2 regions of the Thalassospira sp. UBA848 genome follow, and region 2 is predicted to be linked to the other one. Evidence: predicted binding sites of a transcription regulator. Region 2 holds the regulator's gene; the other holds the start of a gene.

Region 1 (3,421 bases), on a different contig from region 2:
CCCGAATGAGTTCGCGCAAAAGCGGGCTGACTTCCAGTACCATGCAGCGATCAGGCAGGTTTGCGGCGACGTCCCGACCGATATAAAGGTGGCGCGCACGGGTAAAGCCCGTGCAGGTCACGGCATGCTGGGTATGGGGTGGAACCCATACCGCGCGTTGTGGTGGGACAACCCACATGCCCGCCTCTGTCACCACGGTCATCGTTCCTTCAATCGCATATAGAAGCTGGTTCCAGTCATGGCTGTGCGCGGCAACATGATAGCCAGCGGGCATATCGCTTACCCTGACATAAACTGCGCGGGGTAATTCGCGTGGGCGGGGCACCTTGTTGTGGTGTTCCGGGCGTCCGTCAAAGGTATTGAGGATATGAACCATGGTGTGGTGAAGCTCAAAACTGTCTTTATTGCGATATATATTGTCAGATTACCGTAAGACAGACGCATCGGACAGGTTTAACTTGGTCGCATTCCAAAGCTCACAAGACGCGACGTGACGTGCGCCACCCATGCGGTCATGTCCCAGGAGAAGAAATGTCCAAGGAAATCATCCCGGAAGCCAGCAACCATGCAGCCCCACTTGGCGATACCGCCGACGCGGCCGCAGCACCGGTCTATAAAGGCTGGCGCAATCCAGAAGTCCTGCTGATCGTGATGGCGGCTGCCATGCCACTGTCGTTTTCGACATGGATGGCGCTTTTGAACAACTTTTCGGTCGAAATGGCCGATTTCACCGGGCGCGAGATTGGCATCCTGCAATCGCTTCGTGAAATCCCGGGTTTCCTTGCCTTTACCGCTATTTTTGTCCTGCTGGTTTTGCGTGAACAGACATTTGCTGTGCTGTCATTGCTGGTCCTTGGCATCGGTGTTGCCATATCGGGCTACTTCCCGACGGTGATCGGGCTTTATTGCACGACAGTCTTGATGTCGATTGGTTTTCATTACTTTGAAACCATGCAGCAGGCCTTGTCCCTGCAATGGGTGCGCAAGGATCGAACTGCAATGGTCATGGGGCGGCAGCTCTCGGCGAAGTCGATCTCGTCGCTGGTGATGTTTGGCATGGTCTGGGTGATGCTCGAAGTCTTTGCCGTTGAATATCGCTATGTCTACCTGTTCGGCGGGGCGTTGACGATCCTTGCAGCCCTGTTTGTCTGGGGGGCTTTCCCGAAATTCGCCGATGCCCATCCGCAAACCAAGAAGCTGATCCTGCGCAAACGTTATTGGCTTTACTATGCCCTGACCTTCATGAGCGGCGCACGTCGTCAAATCTTTACCGTCTTTGCCGGTTTTCTGATGGTCGAAAAGTTCGGATATGATGCGGCAACCATTACGCTGCTTTATCTGCTAAACCACGTGATCAACATGTTCCTCGCGCCAAAAATCGGCAAGATGATCGGCAAATGGGGCGAACGACGCGCTTTGGTCTTTGAATATGCGGGTCTGTTCATTGTTTTCGTATCCTACGCCTTTGTCGAAAACCACATTCTGGCCGGTGGTCTGTATGTGATTGACCATTTGTTCTTTGCCTTGGCGATTGCCATTAAAACCTATTTCCAGAAGATTGCCGACCCGGCGGATATTTCTTCGACTGCAGGTGTCAGCTTTACCATCAACCATATTGCGGCGGTCTTTATTCCGGCAGCCTTTGGATTGTTATGGCTGATTTCGCCGGGGGCGGTGTTCCTGGCGGGGGCTGGCATGGCGTTCGTGTCGCTGGTTCTGGCGCTGAATGTGCCGCATGACCCTGAGCCGGGGAACGAGGTTTTGCGGGGTTACAAGTCAACCGCAGCGCAGCCTGCTTGACTGGCATATGTATTCAAGAACGCAAACGCCTGTCCTGTGGGGCAGGCGTTTCTGTTTGTGTTTGCCGTAGCTTTTTCGCAAAATCTTCAAAACCCCGCCACTTGAACGGGATTAAAGTTTGATGGTTTCACGCATCAGCAGGGATACGAATTAATGGCATTTACTTACAAAAACATGATCCGGTTTACCGGAGTTTCACTGGCATTTGCACTGGCAAGCGGTACGGCACTGGCCGACAGCACCGTATCGCTGCGCATCCTTGAGACCACCGATATTCACACGCATTTGGTCAATTATGATTATTACCGCGACGGAGAGTCTGACACGGTCGGGCTGGCAAAGGTTGCAACCCTGCTGAAAACGGCGCGCGGCGAGGCGGAAAATGTTGTCTTCATCGACAATGGCGACCTCATTCAGGGCAATCCGCTTGGCGATTACATGGCCAAGGAACGCGGCCTGAAAAAGGGTGAAATCCATCCGGTTTTCAAGGCGATGAATTTGCTTGATTACGATGCTGCCAATATCGGCAACCACGAATTCAACTATGGGCTGGAGTTCCTCGACAACTCGATCGCAGGGGCAAATTTCCCTTATGTCAGCGCCAACGTCTTTGTCGATGATGGCGATGGCAATGCCGAGAATGACAAACCCTATTTCGACCCTTACGTGATCCTTGATCGTGAATTTACCGACAAGGATGGCAACGTTCACAAGGCCAAAGTCGGCGTGATCGGGTTCGTGCCGCCACAAATCATGCAATGGGACAAGGCCAATCTTGAAGGTCAGGTGATTTCCAGGGATATCGTCGAGATGGCCGAAAAGTATGTCCCGGAGATGCGCGAAAAGGGCGCGGATATTGTCATTGCCGTTCCGCATTCCGGCCTTTCGACCATGGCGCGCACCGGCATGGAAGAAAACGCCACCTATTATCTGTCAAAGGTCGACGGTATTGATGCGATCCTGTTTGGGCATGCGCATACGGTGTTCCCGTCTGACGCCTTTTCCGACCTCGAAGGTGTCGACCTTGCCAAGGGCACCATTAATGGTGTGGCAGCCGTCATGCCTGGCTTTTGGGGTAGCCATCTGGGTGTGATTGACCTGACGCTGAATGTGTCTGATTCCGGTGAATGGAGCGTGGTCGACAGCCTGTCTGAAGCCCGCGCAATTTATCAGCGCGAAGGCCGCACCGTGACCCCGCTGGTCGAAGCCGATCCCGAGATTGTCGCAGCGGTCAAGCAAGAGCACGAAGCCACCATTGCCTATATGCGCGAGGGTGTGGGGACGACATCTGCCCCGATCAACAGCTTCTTTGCGCTGGTGGCGGATGACCCGTCAATCCAGATCGTAACCAACGCGCAGAAATGGTATCTTGAGAAGATCCTGAATGGGTCGGAATATGACGGTATCCCGATCCTTTCGGCCGGTGCACCGTTCAAGGCCGGCGGGCGCGGTGGCCCGGACTATTTCACGGACATTCCCGAAGGCAAGATCGCGCTTAAAAACGTTGCTGATCTTTACATCTATCCGAACACGGTCCGTGCCGTGTTGCTTGATGGTGATCAAGTGCGCGAATGGCTCGAAATGTCGGCAGGGCAGTTCAATCAGATTGATCCAAACAGCA
Region 2 (3,421 bases):
CGATTGACGGTGTCACCCTCAAGGGTGAAGTCACCCTTGATGGTCGCGATATCTATGACAAGCGCATTGACGTGGTTCAGCTGCGCGCGCGCATCGGTATGGTGTTCCAGAAACCGAACCCGTTCCCGAAAACCATCTATGACAATGTGGCCTATGGCCCGCGTATTCATGGCTTGGTCAATTCGCGCGATGAACTTGACGAAATCGTCATGACCTCGCTTGAACGTGCCGGTCTTCTCAAGGAAGTCAAAGACCGCCTGCAGTCGCCTGCAACTGGTCTTTCCGGTGGTCAGCAGCAGCGTCTTTGCATTGCGCGTGCGGTGGCCGTCAGCCCGGAAGTCATCCTGATGGATGAGCCGTGCTCGGCACTTGATCCGATTGCGACCGCCAAGGTCGAGGAACTGATCGATGAGTTGCGTTCGAACTACACGATTGTGATCGTCACCCACTCCATGCAGCAGGCCGCCCGTGTGTCGCAGCGCACCGCGTTCTTCCACCTTGGCAAGCTGGTTGAAGTTGGCGAAACCGATCAAATCTTTACCAACCCGAAGGACGAACGCACCAAGGGTTACATTACCGGCCGCTTCGGTTAAGCGACACCAGGAGTACGCATAAATGGCTGAAGATCATACCCATATCGTAAGTTCGTTCGACGAGGAACTGACCCGTCTGAACAACATCATTTCGCAGATGGGCGGGCTTGCCGAAAGCCAGCTTATTTCGTCGATCCGTTCCATCGTTAAACGCGATTCCGAGTTGGCCGAGAAAGTCATCCTGTCCGATCAGCGCATCGACGTTCTTGAACAGGAAGTACAGGACTTTGCCGTCCGTCTTCTGGCCCTGCGTCAGCCGATGGCAGATGACCTGCGTCAGGTCGTTACGGCCCTTAAGCTGTCAAACGATCTTGAACGCATCGGTGATTTGGCAAAGAACATCGCCAAACGCGCACAGGTTCTGAACCAGATCCCGCCGATCCGCCCGGTTCAGGCGATCCCGAACATGGCCAAGCTGGCCCAGGAAATCATCAAGGATGTTCTGGACGCCTATATCGAAAGCGACGCTGAAAAGGCCCACCGGGTTTGGGAACGCGATCAGGAAGTGGACGACATGTACAATTCGCTGTTCCGCGAATTGCTGACCTACATGATGGAAGATCCGCGCAACATTACCGCGTCGACCCATCTGTTGTTCATCGCCAAGAACATCGAACGTATTGGCGACCACGCCACCAACATCGCCGAGACGATCTATTACCGGATCAAGGGCGAAGACCTGCCGGGGATTGATCGGCCAAAAAACGACGCTGCGAATTTCGCGGTCGTCGAACCGAATGAGTGACACTGGAGCATAGGAAGATGGACCCAACGGTTCTTATCGTCGAGGACGAGGCTGCAATCGTAACCATGTTGCGCTACAACCTCGAACGAGAGGGGATGCAGGTTGTCGAAGCCGGAGACGGTGACGAAGCGTTGAAAATTCTGGCAGAAACCCATGTCGATCTTGTTTTGCTCGACTGGATGCTGCCGGTGATGTCGGGTATCGAAGTCTGCCGCCAGATCCGTCGCAAACCTGAAAGCCGCGATTTGCCGGTGATCATGGTTACGGCCCGTGGCGAAGAAGGTGATCGTATCCGCGGTCTTGATACCGGGGCTGATGACTATGTCACCAAGCCGTTTGCCATTGGTGAATTGCTGGCCCGCATCCGCGCTTTGCTACGCCGATCCGGTCCGGCGCAACCACAAGGGCAGTTGATCTATTCCGATATCGAAATGGATCTCGCCGCCCATCGTGTCAGTCGCAACGGCAAGGCCATCCATCTTGGCCCGACGGAATTCCGTCTTTTGCGCTATTTCCTGGAACATCCGGGGCGTGTTTTCTCTCGCGAACAGCTGCTTAACGCTGTTTGGGGCCCGAACATCTATGTCGAAACCCGCACGGTTGATGTTCACATACGCCGCCTGCGCAAGGCGTTGAACGACGTCAAGGGTACGCGCGATATCATCCGCACCGTCCGTGCGGCCGGTTATGCACTGGATGCAGAAACCGCCGTCTAAACGTCATTTTCCCGACCGACGTCATCAAAAAACCCCCGTTGCATGTATCAACGGGGGTTTTTTGTTTCGTCCTGTTGATGATCAGGGCTTGTCCTTGGTGGTGCTGTCCTTGGTGCCGCTTTCCTTGGCATCCCCGCTGGCCTGTTTGCGCTGCATGCGCGGGGCCAGTTCGTTCATCAACAACATATCCGCGCGGCGGAACTTGGCGATTTCCGCATCGATATCTTCTTGTGGTACGTCGCAGGCGGCCAAAACATGATCGGATAACCGCAAGCCGGTTTCGAGAACTTCGGGAATGGCGGCATCCGCGCCATGGCGCGACAGTGGCCCGATATGGGTGATGTCCTGCGCACGGGCAAAGATCTTCAGATGCGGGTAATGTTGTCGCAAAAGGGCAACGGTTTTTTCCGTGGCATGCGGGTTCCCCATGGCAACAACCGCAATTTTTGCTTCATCCGTATGTGCAGCCCGGAAAGTTTCCGGTCTGGACCCGTCGGCAAAGTAAACCGGAAGGCCTTCTGCCCGCCCCCGCGAAACCTGCTGTGCGTCACTATCAAGGACAAGGAACGGGATGTTGCGGGTTTTGAGCAACCGTGCCAGAACCCGACCAACACGGCCGCTGCCGATCACCAGAACATGCTGATGAATGCCCTCGGATTCCTCGGAAATCCTGCCAAGCTGGTCTTCTTCTTTGGGATGCAGCTTTTCCTCGATCTTGTGGCCCAGACTGATCAGGGTCGGGGTCAGCGCCATCGAAATCGCCACCACCGGGATCAGCATCGCCGCAATATCAAGTGGCACCGCCCCGTTTTGCGCGGCCAGTGCAAACATCACAAAGGCAAATTCGCCACCCGCCGCAAGGCTAAGCGCGACACGAATGGCAGAACCGGTTTCAAACTTGATCGCGCGTGCCAGAACAAAAAGCACGGCCGTCTTGATCACCAGCAGCAACACCAGCCACATCATGATGGTGCCAAATTCGTTGTAGACCACGTCGACATTGACCGACATGCCCACCGACATGAAGAACAGCGACAGGAACACACCACGGAACGGCGCAATGTCGGCTTCGATCTGATGGCGGAATTCGGTTTCGGCCAGCATCACACCGGCAATGAAGGCGCCAAGCGCCATGGAAAGCCCGGACACTTCGGTAAGTGTGCTGGCCGCCAGAACGACAAACAATGTGCCAATGGCAAACAGTTCCGGATTTTTAAGAGAGGCGATATAGCGAAACAGACGTGGCAACAAATAACGCCCGACCAGCAACAGCAAGGCAACCGCCCCGAAACCAAGCAAGATGCTGATCCACGGGCTTGTTTCAGTCCCCGCATCGCCTGCGGCCTGCACCATGATCAGGAACGGGC

Evidence for each region. The regulator PhoB, encoded in region 2, activates phosphate uptake and scavenging genes when phosphate is short. The targets are predictions, from matches to a motif close to TNTCATAAAACTGTCA.
Region 1: a site for PhoB is predicted at 1,912-1,927, ahead of B2R48_RS19710 (bifunctional 2',3'-cyclic-nucleotide 2'-phosphodiesterase/3'-nucleotidase). Genes of this name have one in related genera too.

The regions. Positions count from the first base shown of each region.
Region 1 covers NZ_DBGS01000143.1:4,796-8,216, forward strand. The annotation lists gene B2R48_RS19700 (AraC family transcriptional regulator) at 1-274, opposite strand, end outside; gene B2R48_RS19705 (MFS transporter) at 532-1,800, shown strand; gene B2R48_RS19710 (bifunctional 2',3'-cyclic-nucleotide 2'-phosphodiesterase/3'-nucleotidase) at 1,954-3,421, shown strand, end outside.
Region 2 covers NZ_DBGS01000135.1:29,656-33,076, reverse strand. The annotation lists gene pstB (phosphate ABC transporter ATP-binding protein PstB) at 1-593, shown strand, start outside; gene phoU (phosphate signaling complex protein PhoU) at 616-1,338, shown strand; gene phoB (phosphate regulon transcriptional regulator PhoB) at 1,356-2,054, shown strand; gene B2R48_RS18435 (cation:proton antiporter) at 2,136-3,421, opposite strand, start outside.